DNA from 3 places in the Streptomyces sp. NPDC088157 genome. Region 2 is predicted to be linked to each of the others. Evidence: predicted binding sites of a transcription regulator. Region 2 holds the regulator's gene; each other region holds the start of a gene.
What was found. Region 2 encodes HrcA, which represses chaperone genes, less so after heat shock. Its sites were predicted from a motif close to TTNGCACTCNGNNNNNCNGAGTGCNAA; they were not measured.

Region 1 (5,144 bases), on a different contig from region 2:
TTCCACCAGCGGGCCGGGATGGGCACGGACAACATCCCGGGCTGGATGTGGCTGGACGCGGACAAGCTGGTCGCGGCGGCACTGCACGACCTGGCGCGCGGGAAGTCGCTGTCGATCCCCGACCCGCGTTACAAGGCGCTGATGGGTTTGGTGAAGGTGACGCCCCGCTCGCTGCTGGGCGGGATCAGCTCGAAGACCGGCCGGAAGTACGGGCCGCGGTAACGGCCTCCGCGGTGGACGGGTGACGTCGGCGCTCCGGTGGGAAAATGGGTGTGACGAGGACCGGACCCAGGGGGGCCGGAGGCTGCTTCATGACGTTCGTACAGCTCATCGACTGCAGGACCAGCCGGTTCGACGAGATGGACCGGCTGATGGACACATGGGTCGAACAGACCAGGGGCAAGCGGACCGCGACGCACGCCGTGGTCGGCAAGGACCGCTCCGACGCGTCGCACTTCATTGAGATCGTGGAGTTCCCGTCGTACGAGGAGGCGATGCGGAACTCGAACCTGCCGGAGACCGACAAGGTCTTCCGGGAGCTGGTGGCCCTGTGCGACGAGATGCCGACCTTCACGGATCTCGACGTCGTACGGGACGAGCAGTTGTACGCCGGGACGGCGCGGCGGTTCTTCGAGACGATCGGCACCCGGGGCGAGCTGCCGCCCCTGGACGGTCTGATGGCCGAGGAGTATCACGACCACGATCCCTCCAACGAGCAGGACACCATGGGGATGGACGCGATGCGCCGGGAGATCGAGATGTGGCGGAGCGGCTTCGACTTCGCCTTCTCCCTCGACGACCAGATCGAGCAGGGCGACCGTGTGTGCAACCGATGGACCTGGAGCGGCACGCACAAGGGCGACTTCATGGGCATCCCGGCCACCGGGAAGCAGGTCTCCATGACGGGGACGACCGTCTTCCGCTGCAGGGAGGACGGGAAGATCGTCGAGGCCTGGTGGCAGTACGACCGGCTGGGGCTGATGGGGCAGCTGGGAGCGCTGGACGCGCTGGAGAGCTGACTCCGGGTCCGAAAAAGACCGCCCGCGAAGGGAGAAGACCCCCGTTCCACCACGGAACGGGGGTCTTCTTCGAGCACGCCGCGTCTCGGCGGACGGTCGACCGTCACGGGCCGAGCGTCACGGGGACCGCGACCGCCGAGGCCCGGCGCCCCTTGCTTGTAGGGGTGCCGGGCCTCGGTACTGCCGTGCGTACCGACGTGTTACGTCAGTGCGAGTGGCCGTGGCCGTGGCCCGCGGCGGCCGGCTCTTCCTCTTCCTTCTTCTCGACGACCAGGGTCTCGGTCGTCAGGAGGAGGGAGGCGATCGAGGCGGCGTTCTCCAGGGCGGAGCGGGTGACCTTGACCGGGTCGATGACGCCGGCCTTGACCAGGTCGCCGTACTCGCCGGTCGCGGCGTTGAAGCCCTGGCCCTTGTCGAGCTCGGCGACCTTGGAGGTGATGACGTAGCCCTCGAGGCCCGCGTTCTCGGCGATCCAGCGCAGCGGCTCGACGACGGCGCGGCGGACGACGGCGACACCGGTGGCCTCGTCGCCGGTCTTGCCCAGGCCGCCCTCCAGCACCTTGGCGGCGTGGACCAGAGCGGAGCCACCACCGGAGACGATGCCCTCCTCGACCGCGGCGCGGGTCGCGGAGATGGCGTCCTCCAGACGGTGCTTCTTCTCCTTCAGCTCCACCTCGGTGGCGGCGCCGACCTTGATCACGCACACGCCGCCGGCCAGCTTCGCGAGGCGCTCCTGGAGCTTCTCGCGGTCCCAGTCGGAGTCGGTGTTCTCGATCTCGGCCTTGATCTGGCCGACGCGGCCCTGAACCTCGGAGGAGTCGCCGGCGCCGTCGACGACCGTGGTGTCGTCCTTGGTGACGGTGACACGGCGGGCGGAGCCGAGCACGTCGACGCCGACCTGGTCGAGCTTGAGGCCGACCTCCTCGGAGATGACGGTGGCGCCGGTCAGGACGGCCAGGTCCTGCAGCATCGCCTTGCGGCGGTCACCGAAGCCCGGGGCCTTGACGGCGACCGCGTTGAAGGTGCCGCGGATCTTGTTCACGACCAGGGTCGACAGGGCCTCGCCCTCGACGTCCTCGGCGATGATCAGCAGCGGCCGGGAGGAGTTGGTCTGGATGACCTTCTCCAGCAGCGGCAGCAGGTCGGCGATGGAGGAGATCTTGCCCTGGTTGATGAGGATGTAGGGGTCCTCGAGGACGGCCTCCATGCGCTCCTGGTCCGTCACGAAGTACGGCGACAGGTAACCCTTGTCGAAGGCCATGCCCTCGGTGAAGTCCAGCTCCAGACCGAAGGTGTTGGACTCCTCGACGGTGATGACACCGTCCTTGCCGACCTTGTCCATCGCCTCGGCGATGAGCTCGCCGACCTGGCTGTCCTGGGCGGACAGACCGGCGACGGCCGCGATGTCGGACTTCTCGTCGATCGGACGCGCGGTGGCGAGGAGCTCCTCGGAGACCGCCTTGACCGCGGCGTCGATGCCCTTCTTCAGGGCGGCCGGGGAGGCACCCGCGGCGACGTTCCTCAGGCCCTCGCGGACCAGGGCCTGCGCGAGCACGGTGGCGGTGGTCGTACCGTCGCCCGCGATGTCGTTGGTCTTGGTCGCCACCTCCTTCACCAGCTGCGCGCCGAGGTTCTCGTACGGGTCGTCGAGCTCGACCTCACGGGCGATCGTGACACCGTCGTTGGTGATGGTGGGGGCGCCGAACTTCTTGTCGATGACGACGTTGCGGCCCTTGGGGCCGATCGTCACCTTGACCGTGTCGGCAAGCTTGTTGACGCCGCGCTCGAGGGCGCGACGGGCGTCCTCGTCGAACTTCAGGATCTTCGCCATGGGAGCGGTTCAGCCCTCTCGGAAAACGTGGGAGAAACGAACTGCGCCCCCAGCTCCCGGCTTCACAAAGACGCGGGGCCAGGAGCGCAGTTCACTGCAAAACTGGGTGAATTACTTCTCGATGATCGCGAGCACGTCGCGAGCCGAGAGGACGAGGTACTCCTCGCCGTTGTACTTCACCTCGGTGCCGCCGTACTTGCTGTACAGGACGACGTCGCCGACCTTGACGTCGAGCGGCAGGCGCTCGCCGTTCTCGAAGCGACCCGGGCCCACCGCGAGGACGGCGCCCTCCTGGGGCTTCTCCTTCGCGGTGTCCGGGATGACCAGGCCAGAGGCGGTGGTCTGCTCGGCGTCGAGCGGCTGGACCACAATGCGGTCCTCGAGCGGCTTGATGGCAACCTTGGAGCTGGTGGTCGTCACGATCCGACCTCCCCCTTCGGAGATCTCACGGGGCTAACTGTCTGAGGTGGCGACCAGGTGGATCCGTCGTCGCGGGTGCCGGACCTGCCCGTCGCTATTGGCACTCTCCAGTGGGGAGTGCCAGAAGCGAGACTATGACCGCGATTAGCACTCGGTCAAGCGGAGTGCCAATGCGTGCGGCGCGTCGGCCAAGTTTTCGGCTCGGGTGGGTGTCCTTGTCGGCCGGTCTCGGGGTGGGTCCGCACCGGCGGCTGCCGCCCCCGGGCCCCCGCTGTCGCCCTTGAAGGGCCCTTGTCCTCAAACGCCGGACGGGCTGGTCTTCCTGGCCCGGCGCAGAGGTGGCGCCCTCGCGAACGGCCCTCAGACGTAGTCCTCCAATCGGCCCACCGTCAGGCCCTGCTCCTGCACCCGGCGCAGTAGTCGCGTCGTCCGCTCTCTCAGGCCCGGGCCCGTGGACTCGTCCGGGGCTACCGCGATGACGTCGCCGGGGTGGAGGTGTTCGGGGCCGTGGGTGTAGGTGAGGTCGGTGGGGCCCATCGAGGCGCGCCAGAGGACGATGGCCGCGATGCCGCAGTCGGCGGCGGCGCGTCGGGTGGTGGCGTCGTAGGCGCCGTAGGGCGGGCGGAAGAGGCGGGGGCGCAGGCCGAAGCGGGAGCGGAGCTTGTCCTGCTGGCCGCAGATCTCGGCGCGCTGGCCGGCGTACGGCAGGCCGCGCAGGGCGGGGTGGTCCAGGGTGTGGTTCTGGATGTTCGCGCCGACGGACTGGAGGCGGGCGAAGTGGGCGTAGCCCGGGCCCACCACGCTGTCCGTGAGGAACATGCTCACCGGGAGGCGCAGTTCGCGGACCATGTCGACGAATCGGGGGTCGCGTTCGGCGCGGTCGTCGTAGGTGAGGAAGACGACCCTGTCGGTGGTCGGGACGTGGTCGACGACCGGGGGGAAGGCCGCTCCGGGACTGCCCGCCAGGGAGCGGGAGGGGCGGCCCGGTGCGGGGGCCAGGGGGGCCGTCAGGCCCCAGCGGCGGTATGCCTGCTGCCGGGCCGGGCCGTGCGGGCGGACCCCGGCGGCGGCCTTCTTGCCCAGCCGTTCGATGGGGTCGACGGACTGGGCACAGCCCGTCAGGCCGGCCAGGACCGCCAGCGCCGTGAGGGTCGTCAGGATCAGGAGAGCGGCCGGCAGCCCCCGCCTCGCCCCTGCCTCCTGTCCCGTCCGCGTCTCCGGCCCCGTCCCCGCCTTCGGTCCCGTCCCCGCCTTCGGTCCCGTCCGCGCCGCCGGTCTGCGCGTCGCCGGTCCGGTAGGCGCCGCCGGTCCGGTAGGAGTCGGCGGTCCCGGCCATGTCACCGGTCGCGGCCATGTCACCGGTCCAGTCCGCGTCGTCGGCTCCGTCCGTGCCGTCCGCGTCGTCGGCTCCGTCCGCGTCGACCGCGTCGTCCATGGCGTTCGTGGTGTCCTCACAGGTAGTCCTCCAGTCGGGCTACCGCGTAGCCCTTGGCCGTGACCTTGTTCAGGAACCGGCGGACCATGTCGGGCATCGTGCCCTTCCAGTCGCCGCGGCCGCGGAAGTGGGTCAGGACGATGTCGCCGGGGTGGAGGTCCCGGTCCCACTCGCGGTACTCCCAGTGGTCGACGAAGACCTCCTCGTCCCAGAGTGGGGCGTAGCGCACGCCGCAGGTCTTGGCGGCACGCAGGGTGTCCTGGTCGTAGTTGCCGAACGGCGGCCGGAAGAGGACGGGGCGCTTCCCGTAGCGCTCGCGGATCACCTCCTGCATGCCGCAGATCTCGCGTTTCTGGCGGGCGTAGGAGAGGGCGGGCAGGTAGGGGTGGTGGAGGGTGTGGTTGTTCAGGGTCACGCCCCGGTCCTGCATCCTCTTGAA
Region 2 (5,144 bases):
CCGCCTCCTCGAAGAGCGCCAACTCGTCCGGCGAGACGCCCCCTTCGGGTCCCACGACCAGCACGATCTCGCCCTGGGCGGGGAGTTCGGCGGTGGCGAGGGGCGCACTGCCGTAGTCGCGGTCCTCGTGCAGGACGGCGGCGAAGTCGGCCCCGGCGAGCAGTGCCGCCACCTGCCGGGACGTCGACGCGTCGGCGACCTCGGGGAAGCGGACCCGGCGGGACTGCTTGCCGGCCTCCCGGGCGGTGGCCCGCCACTTGGCGAGCGCCTTCGCGCCGCGCTCGCCCTTCCACTGGGTGACGCAGCGCGAGGCGGCCCACGGCACGATCGCGTCGACGCCGGTCTCGGTCATCGTCTCGACGGCCAGCTCGCCCCGGTCACCCTTGGGCAGTGCCTGGACGACGGTGATCCGGGGCGCCTCGGCGGCCTCCTCGATCACCTCCGCCAGGCTCACCACCAGCCGGTCCTTGCCCTCGGCGGCGACGACCTCGCCCCGGGCCCAGTGTCCGGCGCCGTCGGTGAGGACGACCTCCTCGCCGGTCCGCAGCCGCTTCACGGAGACGGCGTGCCGGCCCTCGGGACCGTCCAGCACGAACGTGGAGCGGGAGGCGGGGAGTTCGTCGACGACGAAGACGGGCGCGGTCATGAGAGACCGCCGTCACCGGCCGGGAACTCCGACAACGCTGTCCGCGCCGCGGCGAGTTCGGACACCAGGACCTGCACGAGCTGTCCGGCGGGCAGCTCGCGGGCCAGCCGGTGGCCCTGTCCCGCCCACAGCGCCATGCCCTGCGCGTCGCCCGCCTGGGCGGCCGCCTTGCGCAGCGGCGCGGTCAGGTGGTGGACCTCCGGGTAGGCGGCGGGCGCGTACGGGCCGTGCTCGCGCAGGAAGCGGTTGACCAGGCCGCGGGCGGGGCGGCCGGAGAAGGCGCGGGTCAGTTCGGTGCGCACGAAGAGGGGGTTGGTCAGCGCCTGCTTGTGCACGGCGTGCGCGCCGGACTCGGCCGTGGCGAGGAACGCGGTGCCCAGCTGGGCCGCGCTCGCGCCGGCCGCGAGGACCGCGGCGATCTGGCTGCCGCTCATCAGCCCGCCCGCGGCGACGAGCGGCAGGTTCACGGCCTCGCGGACCTGGGCGATCAGCGCGAGCAGCCCGATGCCGCAGCCGTCGGTCTCGGGGTTGTCCCGGTGGGTGCCCTGGTGCCCGCCGGCCTCCACGCCCTGCACGATCACCGCGTCCGCGCCGGCCCGCTGCACCGCGAGGGCCTCCTCGGTGGTGGTCGCCGTGACCAGGGTGAACGTTCCGGCCCGCCGGAGGGACTCCAGCACATCGCCGCTCGGGACGCCGAAGTGGAACGACACCACCGGCACCGGGTTGTCCAGCAGCACCGCGAGCTTGGCGTCGTAGCCGTCGTCGCGGCCGCTGTCCGGGTCGCCGAGCTCGGTCTCGTACCATGCGGCCTCACCGGCCAGCTGGTGGGCGTAGACCTCGACGGCCCCCGCAGCGGGGGGCGCGGCGTTGGCCGCTCCGGTGGAGCCGGTGCTCGCACCGGGGTACTCGGGCTGCGGCATGAAGAGGTTGACGCCGAAGGGGCGGGTGGTGAGGCTCCGCAGCTGCTTGATCTCCTGGTACAGGCCGTCGGCCGTCTTGTACCCGGCGGCCAGGAATCCGAGCCCGCCGGCCTCGCACACGGCGGCCGCGAGCCGCGGGAGGGAGACACCGCCCGCCATGGGGGCCTGCACGATCGGATGAGGGAAGAGATCGGTCAGTGCGGAGGACATGACGGCATGTTGTCACGTCCTCCGAACAAGTCCGAATCCACCCTTCCCCTCGGCATGTGCCAGCACTTTCAAGCACCGGCGCGCACCCCTCGGCCCGTCCGGGCCCCCTCCGGGGAGCTTGAGGACGAGGCCCTTTCGGGGCCGAAGCGGGGCTCTGGAGGGCGCAGCCCCCGGGGACGGGAAGGGAAGGGGCGGCGGGGGCGGAAAACCCCCGCACACCGACCGTCACCGCCCGTTGAACGCGTCCTTCAGCCGGGAGAACAACCCCTGCTGCCCGGGCTGGAACTGCCCGGTGGGCCGCTCCTCACCACGCAGCTTGGCCAGCTCCCGCAGCACCCGCTCCTGCTCGGGGTCGAGCTTGCTCGGCGTCTGCACCTCGACATGCACGATGAGGTCACCACGCCCCCCGCCCCGCAGATGCGTGACACCCCGGCCGTGCAACGGGATCGACTGGCCGGACTGGGTACCGGGCCGGATGTCGACCTCCTCCAGCCCGTCCAGCGTCTCCAGCGGCACCTTGGTGCCGAGCGCCGCCGCCGTCATCGGCAGGGTCACCGTGCAGTGCAGGTCGTCGCCGCGCCGCTGGAACTGCGCGTGCGGCAGCTCGTGGATCTCCACGTACAGGTCGCCGGCGGGGCCGCCGCCGGGGCCGACCTCGCCCTCGCCCGCGAGCTGGATCCGGGTGCCGTTGTCGACACCGGCCGGGATCTTCACCGTCAGGGTGCGGCGCGAGCGCACGCGCCCGTCGCCCGCGCACTCCGGGCACGGGGTCGGCACGACGGTGCCGAAGCCCTGGCACTGCGGACACGGCCGCGAGGTCATGACCTGCCCGAGGAAGGACCTCGTCACCTGCGACACCTCGCCGCGGCCGCGGCACATGTCACATGTCTGGGCGCTGGTGCCGGGGGCCGCGCCCTCGCCACTGCACGTCGTGCAGACGATCGCCGTGTCGACCTGGAGGTCCTTGGTCGTGCCGAAGGCCGCCTCCTCGAGGTCGATCTCCAGCCGGATCATCGCGTCCTGGCCGCGCCGGGTGCGCGAGCGCGGGCCGCGCTGCGACGCCGTACCGAAGAACGCGTCCATGATGTCCGAGAAGTTCCCGAAGCCGCCCGCGCCGAAGCCGCCCGCGCCACCGCCGCCCGACTGCGACAGCGGGTCGCCGCCGAGGTCGTAGACCTGCTTCTTCTGCGGATCCGACAACACCTCGTAAGCGGCGTTGATCTCCTTGAACCGCTCCTGGGTCTTCGGATCCGGGTTGACGTCCGGGTGCAGCTCGCGTGCGAGCCGACGGAAGGCCTTCTTGATCTCTTCCTGCGACGCATCACGGCGCACGCCGAGAACGGCGTAGTAGTCCGTGGCCACTTACGACTCCGCCAGGATCTGTCCGACGTACCGTGCCACCGCTCGTACCGCTCCCATCGTTCCCGGGTAATCCATGCGGGTCGGTCCGACCACGCCCAGCTTGGCGACTGCTTCGCCGCCCGAACCGTAGCCGACCGACACCACGGAAGTGGAGTTGAGTCCCTCATAGGCGTTCTCGTGACCGATGCGTACGGTCATGCCCGAATCCCCCGCCTCGCCAAGGAGTTTGAGGAGCACGACCTGCTCCTCGAGTGCCTCCAGGACGGGCCGGATGGTGAGGGGAAAGTCATGTCCGAAACGGGTGAGATTGGCGGTACCGCCGATCATCAGCCGCTCCTCGTTCTCCTCGACGAGCGTCTCCAGCAGGGTGGAGAGCACCGTCGTGACCGTGCCGCGGTCCTCGGCCTCGAAGGCGTCCGGCAGATCTTCCACCAGATGCGGCACGTCCGCGAACCGGCGGCCCGCGATCCGGCTGTTGAGCCGCGCGCGTAGATCCGCCAGCGAGGTCTCCCCGAAGGGTGCCGGGCAGTCCACCATCCGCTGTTCGACCCGCCCGGTGTCCGTGATCAGCACGAGCATCAGACGTGCGGGCGCGAGCGAGAGGAGCTCCACGTGCCGCACGGTCGAACGGGTCAGGGACGGGTACTGCACGACGGCGACCTGCCGGGTGAGCTGCGCGAGCAGCCGTACGGTCCGGGCCACCACGTCGTCGAGGTCGACGGCGCCGTCGAGGAAGTTCTGGATGGCCCGCCGCTCGGGACCGGTCATCGGCTTGACGCCGGCCAGCTTGTCGACGAACAGCCGGTAGCCCTTGTCCGTGGGGATCCGCCCGGCACTGGTGTGCGGCTGGGCGATGTACCCCTCGTCCTCCAGGGCGGCCATGTCGTTGCGGACCGTCGCCGGGGAGACGCCGAGGCTGTGCCGCTCGGTGAGCGCCTTCGAACCCACGGGTTCCTCGGTACCGACGTAGTCCTGGACGATGGCGCGCAGCACCTGGAGCCTGCGTTCACTCAGCATCGCGCGCACACCTCCAGCAGTCGTCCCAGTCCCCTGGGCTCCTCGCCTGGCACTCTTCACATCCGAGTGCCAGCATTCCCCGGCCAGTGTACGGCTGTGGGGTACACCCGGGGCAAGGTCGGCCCCTGGCGTAGCGTCCTGGGGCTAGCGTCGCGGTATGACGGTGACTTGGGAAGAGCTCGGATGGGAGCGGGTCGCGGCCGGGGTGGGGCGGGTGCGGCTGCCGGGCTGGGACTGCACGGCGGGGCTGGTCGTCGGGGCGGGCGCGGTGCTGATGATCGACGCGGGGTCGAGCCTGGCGGAGGGGGTGCGGCTGCGGGCTTGGGCCGAGGAACTCAGCGGCTCCCGTGTGACCCATCTCGCGCTCACCCACCCGCACTTCGACCATGTGTTCGGTGCGGCGGCGTTCGCGGGCGCGGAGGTCTTCGGGGCGGTGGGCGTGGACACCGTGTCGGCCGAGGGACTGCGGGCGGACGCGGTGCGCAACGGTCTCGACGAGACGGCGGCGACCGAGGCCGCGGACACACTCGTCCGGCCCCGGCATCTCGTCTCCGGTGAGTGGACCCTCGACCTGGGCGGCGGCCGACAGGTGCTGCTGGCGAACGTCGGGCCCGGTCACACCGCCCATGACCTGGCGGTCCTGGTCCCCGGCAGCCCGGAGACGGTGTTCTGCGGCGACCTCGTCGAGGAGTCCGGCGAGCCGCAGGCAGGGCCCGACGCCGTACCGTCCCACTGGCCCGCCGCCCTCGACCGCCTCCTCGATCTCGGCGGCGAGGACGCACTGTACGTCCCCGGTCACGGAGCGGTGGTGGACGCGGCCTTCGTACGGGCCCAGCGGGACGCGCTGAGCACCCGTTTCGGCGTGTCGCCCTGATCGGCCCCGGGCTTCTCCTATCGTCATCCGAATGCGCCCACCCGTCTCCCACCACCACCCTTCCCCCGAAGGCCCCGCGGGCCCGCGCCCCCGTACGTACTCCGCCGACCTGACC
Region 3 (5,144 bases), on a different contig from region 2:
TCATCGGCGACTCCGCGGGCGAGGGCTGGGGCTTCGTCAACGTCAACCTGCGGCCGTACTACGCCGAGGGTTCCAAGACGCTGGCGTACGAGATCTGCGAGCAGCTCGGCTGGCGGCTGCCGGACCAGCTGGTCGTGCCGATCGCCTCCGGCTCGCAGCTCACGAAGATCGACAAGGGCCTCCAGGAGCTGATCAGGCTGGGGCTCGTCGAGGACCGGCCGTACAAGATCTTCGGCGCGCAGGCGGAGGGGTGCTCCCCGGTGTCCGTGGCCTACAAGGCCGGGCACGACGTCGTGCGCCCGCAGAAGCCGAACACCATCGCCAAGTCGCTGGCCATCGGCAACCCGGCGGACGGCCCGTACGTCCTCGACATCGCCCGGCGGACGGGCGGCGCGGTGGAGGACGTGAACGACGAGCAGATCGTCGACGCGATCAAGCTGCTGGCGCGGACCGAGGGCATCTTCGCGGAGACCGCCGGCGGTGTGACGGTGGGTGTGACGCGCAAGCTGATCGAGAACGGTCTTCTCGACCCGACGCAGACGACCGTCGTCCTCAACACGGGTGACGGCCTGAAGACCCTGGACGCGGTGGAGGGCACCGGTCTGACCGCCACCATCCGTCCGAACCTCGACTCGTTCCGAGAGGCCGGCCTCGCGTCATGAGCGGGGCGCTCCGCTATAAGACCGTATGTGCGCTGCGGGCCGGTGTGGGCCGGCCGCGCCCACGCGGCGGCAGCCGCACGATCCACATGGCCCCGCGCCCCTGAGGCCGACCCCCGACCGACCGGAGATCACAAGACATGAGCGTCAACGTCCGCATCCCCACCATCCTGCGCACCTACACGGGCGGCAAGGCCGAGGTGAGCGCCGAAGGAGCCACCCTCGGCGAGGTCATCTCCGATCTGGAGAAGAACCACACCGGCATCGCCGCCCGCGTCCTGGACGACCAGGGCAAGCTGCGCCGGTTCGTCAACGTGTACGTGAACGACGACGACGTCCGCTTCGAGCAGGGGCTGGAGACGGCCACTCCGGACGGCGCCGGAATCTCGATCATCCCGGCGGTCGCCGGCGGATGAACGCCGGTTGAACGACGAACTACCGTCGTTTCCACCCCGGCGGTACCCATCGGTAGTACCCACCGGTAGTAACCGTCGGTAACAGTGATTACCGAGTGTTCATCGAATTGCCCTCTCCGCGATAGAAGCGGAGGGGGCAATTCAGTGTGGTTGAGCGCGGTACAGTTGGGGAACCCGGTCCCGATCGCTGGATCCGGTGGTTTTTCTTTCCGCCCGGAGCCCGACAAGAAGCAGCCAAAGTGTGCGCCTCTTTCGTGGCTTTTGTGGCCTTTGTGCGGCCCGACTTGCCCTCAATTCAGGCGAATTCTCGCCACATTCCGGATCCCGTACGTCCGGAATTCTCGTCCGACTGACCTGTTGCAGACGGCAGTTGGACAGATACATTCAGCCGCGGTCGACGCGTTCCGGCGCACGCCCCCAAGCCAACCGGGGGGTGAGGTCTGACCCGGATCCGCGAAGTGCGGGTCTGCGCAAGGGCCAGTAATAGGGGAGTTAGGCATGGCTCAGGGCACCGTCAAGTGGTTCAACGCGGAGAAGGGGTACGGCTTCATCGCGGTCGACGGTGGTGCGGATGTTTTCGTCCACTACAGCGCGATTCAGATGGACGGCTACCGCACCCTGGAAGAGGGTCAGCGGGTCGATTTCGAGATCTCGCAGGGCCAGAAGGGGCCGCAGGCGGACATGGTCCGTCTCGCGACCGGCTGAAGCGCGCGCCGACTGACAGCGTCGTTCTTCTGTACATCTGTCGAAGGGCTCGCACCTCCTGGGGGGTGCGAGCCCTTCGGCCTGTCCTGGGGGCGTCCGGGAACCGCCCCGAGGCTGTCCGGGGGTGTGCGCGGGGGTCGTCCGGCGTCCGTCCCGGGGGTGTGCGGCGGAAGCGTCCGGAAGGGCCCCGGTCCGGTGGAGGCGCTTGCACTCTCCTGGGTCGAGTGCTAATCATTGGCGTTAGCACTCTGAAGGTGAGAGTGACAACGAGGACCGGGTCGGTGAGGCCCGCAGGCCAGGTGGGGCAAGGAACCACGAGGCCGGCGAGCCGTCCGTCGCGGGCGCCAGCGCGGTCCGGAGCAATCCACCCCAGTCCGGGAGGACCACTTCACATGGCCAAGATCATCGCGTTCGACGAGGAGGCACGGCGCGGCCTCGAGCGCGGCATGAACCAGCTCGCGGACGCCGTGAAGGTGACGCTCGGCCCCAAGGGCCGCAACGTCGTCCTCGAGAAGAAGTGGGGCGCCCCCACGATCACCAACGATGGTGTCTCCATCGCCAAGGAGATCGAGCTCGAGGACCCGTACGAGAAGATCGGCGCAGAGCTGGTCAAGGAAGTCGCCAAGAAGACGGACGACGTCGCCGGTGACGGTACGACCACCGCGACCGTCCTCGCCCAGGCGCTCGTCAAGGAAGGCCTGCGCAACGTAGCCGCCGGCGCCAACCCGATGGCCCTCAAGCGCGGTATCGAGAAGGCCGTCGAGGCCGTCTCCGGTGCCCTGCTCGAGCAGGCCAAGGATGTCGAGACCAAGGAGCAGATCGCTTCCACGGCCTCCATCTCCGCCGCCGACACCCAGATCGGCGAGCTCATCGCCGAGGCGATGGACAAGGTCGGCAAGGAAGGCGTCATCACCGTCGAGGAGTCCCAGACCTTCGGTCTGGAGCTGGAGCTCACCGAGGGTATGCGCTTCGACAAGGGCTACATCTCGGCGTACTTCGCCACCGACATGGAGCGTATGGAGGCCGTCCTCGACGACCCGTACATCCTGATCGCGAACTCCAAGATCGCCAACGTCAAGGACCTGCTCCCGCTCCTCGAGAAGGTCATGCAGGGCGGCAAGCCGCTGCTGATCATCGCCGAGGACGTCGAGGGCGAGGCCCTGTCCACGCTGGTCGTCAACAAGATCCGCGGCACCTTCAAGTCCGTCGCGGTCAAGGCCCCGGGCTTCGGCGACCGCCGCAAGGCGATGCTGAACGACATCGCCATCCTCACCGGCGGCGAGGTCATCTCCGAGGAGGTCGGTCTCAAGCTCGAGAACACGACCATCGACCTGCTCGGCAAGGCCCGCAAGGTCGTCATCACCAAGGACGAGACCACCATCGTCGACGGTGCGGGTTCCTCGGACCAGGTCGCCGGTCGGGTCAACCAGATCCGCGCCGAGATCGAGAACAGCGACTCGGACTACGACCGCGAGAAGCTGCAGGAGCGCCTGGCGAAGCTCGCCGGCGGTGTCGCGGTCATCAAGGCCGGTGCCGCCACCGAGGTGGAGCTCAAGGAGCGCAAGCACCGCATCGAGGACGCCGTCCGCAACGCGAAGGCCGCCGTCGAGGAGGGCATCGTCGCCGGCGGTGGCGTGGCGCTCATCCAGGCGTCCGCCGTCTTCGAGAAGCTGGAGCTCGAGGGTGACGAGGCGACCGGCGCCAACGCCGTGCGCATCGCGCTCGAGGCCCCGCTGAAGCAGATCGCCGTCAACGGTGGTCTCGAGGGTGGCGTCGTCGTCGAGAAGGTCCGCAACCTGCCCATCGGTCACGGCCTGAACGCCGCGACCGGCGAGTACGTCGACATGATCGCCGAAGGCATCATCGACCCGGCGAAGGTCACGCGCTCTGCCCTGCAGAACGCGGCCTCCATCGCCGCGCTGTTCCTCACCACCGAGGCCGTCATCGCCGACAAGCCGGAGAAGGCGTCCGCGCCGGCCGGCGGCGGCATGCCGGGCGGTGACATGGACTTCTGATCGACCTGACGGTTGATCGCCTGTCCTTCACACCGAGGGCGGCACTTCCCGGAAACGGGGGGTGCCGCCCTCGGCGTTTCTGTCCGCGTACTCGTTCAGTTCCTCGGTGTCGAGGGTGATGGTCACCGGGGGCGGGAGCTCGACGGTCGTGCCCCAGGGGTAGGAGACGGTCTGCCGGTAGCGGCCGTCCTTGGGGTCGCTGTAGACCACGACGGTGTTGTTGTCGCGGTCGATGAGGCGCGACACCCGCTGCCGTGCGGCGGCCGTCGGTCAGGAGGCGGTGTAGCAGGAGGCGATGGCGGGCTGGCCCGTGTAGTTGGGGCCGGCGGTCGGGTCGGAGGGCGGGTTGGAGGCGGGTCGGAGGCGCGGGGCTGGAGGGAGGGGGCAGCCGGGCGGCCGGTCGGCGTGGCCGGGATCACAGGGGCTGTCCCGTGGGGCTGGAATGGCGCGGGAGGTCCGGGGGGTTCAAGTGGGAGAGGCACTCAATGCATGTGCACATACCAATCGGTTCATCGTCCTCCCGAGGAGTCCCCCACGTGAGCATCACCCCGCCTGCCGCTTCGCGCGCCGCCGAGATCCTCTCCCGTCCGGTGTCCATCAACGGACTGACCGTCCCGAACCGCATCGCCATGGCGCCCATGACGCGTATGTTCTCCCCGGGCGGCATTCCCGGCGAGGACGTCGTGTCGTACTACGGCCGTCGGGCCGCCGCCGGTGTCGGTCTCATCGTCACCGAGGGGACGTACGTCGGGCACGACTCCGCGGGGCAGAGCGACCGGGTGCCCCGGTTCCACGGTGCGGAGCAGCTCGCGGGCTGGGCGAAGGTCGCCGAGGCCGTGCACGCGGGCGGCGGGAGGATCGTGCCGCAGCTGTGGCACATCGGGATGGTGCGCAGCCAGGGTGAGCCGCCGTTCGCGGACGCGCCCGCCGTCGGCCCCTCCGGCATCCGTGTCGACGGCACCGAGGGCACCGGCAAGGCGATGACCCAGCGCGACCTGGACGACGTCATCGGCGCGTTCGCCGAGGCCGCGGCCGCCGCCGAGCGCATCGGCTTCGACGGCGTGGAGATCCACGGCGCCCACGGCTACCTCATCGACCAGTTCCTGTGGGCCGGCACCAACCGCCGCACCGACGCCTACGGCGGCGGCGCCGTGGCCCGGGCGAAGTTCGCCGCCGAGGTGGTGGCCGCGGTGCGCGAGACCGTCTCGGCCGATTTCCCGGTCATCTTCCGTTACTCGCAGTGGAAGCAGGAGGCCTACGACGCCCGGCTCGCCGAGACGCCGGAGGAACTGGAAGCCATCCTCGCCCCGCTCGCCGCGGCCGGCGTCGACGCCTTCCACGCGTCCACC

Region 1: the regulator HrcA is predicted to act here: its motif matches at 3,415-3,441, upstream of groES (co-chaperone GroES).
Region 3: the regulator HrcA is predicted to act here: its motif matches at 1,985-2,011, upstream of groL (chaperonin GroEL).

What each region holds. Positions count from the first base shown of each region.
Region 1 is NZ_JBIUSU010000002.1:1,105,415-1,110,558, forward strand. Features, by position in the region: gene ACIPFH_RS11140 (SDR family NAD(P)-dependent oxidoreductase) at 1-222, shown strand, start outside; gene ACIPFH_RS11145 (ester cyclase) at 312-1,019, shown strand; gene groL (chaperonin GroEL) at 1,225-2,850, opposite strand; gene groES (co-chaperone GroES) at 2,962-3,270, opposite strand; gene ACIPFH_RS11160 (polysaccharide deacetylase family protein) at 3,631-4,449, opposite strand; gene ACIPFH_RS11165 (polysaccharide deacetylase family protein) at 4,722-5,144, opposite strand, start outside.
Region 2 is NZ_JBIUSU010000001.1:579,352-584,495, reverse strand. Features, by position in the region: gene ACIPFH_RS02445 (16S rRNA (uracil(1498)-N(3))-methyltransferase) at 1-646, opposite strand, end outside; gene ACIPFH_RS02440 (nitronate monooxygenase) at 643-1,776, opposite strand; gene dnaJ (molecular chaperone DnaJ) at 2,002-3,138, opposite strand; gene hrcA (heat-inducible transcriptional repressor HrcA) at 3,139-4,155, opposite strand; gene ACIPFH_RS02425 (MBL fold metallo-hydrolase) at 4,313-5,029, shown strand; gene ACIPFH_RS02420 (DUF3097 domain-containing protein) at 5,061-5,144, shown strand, end outside.
Region 3 is NZ_JBIUSU010000007.1:458,481-463,624, reverse strand. Features, by position in the region: gene thrC (threonine synthase) at 1-662, shown strand, start outside; gene ACIPFH_RS28970 (ubiquitin-like small modifier protein 1) at 800-1,075, shown strand; gene ACIPFH_RS28965 (cold-shock protein) at 1,574-1,780, shown strand; gene groL (chaperonin GroEL) at 2,173-3,795, shown strand; gene ACIPFH_RS28955 (hypothetical protein) at 3,823-4,041, opposite strand; gene ACIPFH_RS28950 (NADH:flavin oxidoreductase) at 4,281-5,144, shown strand, end outside.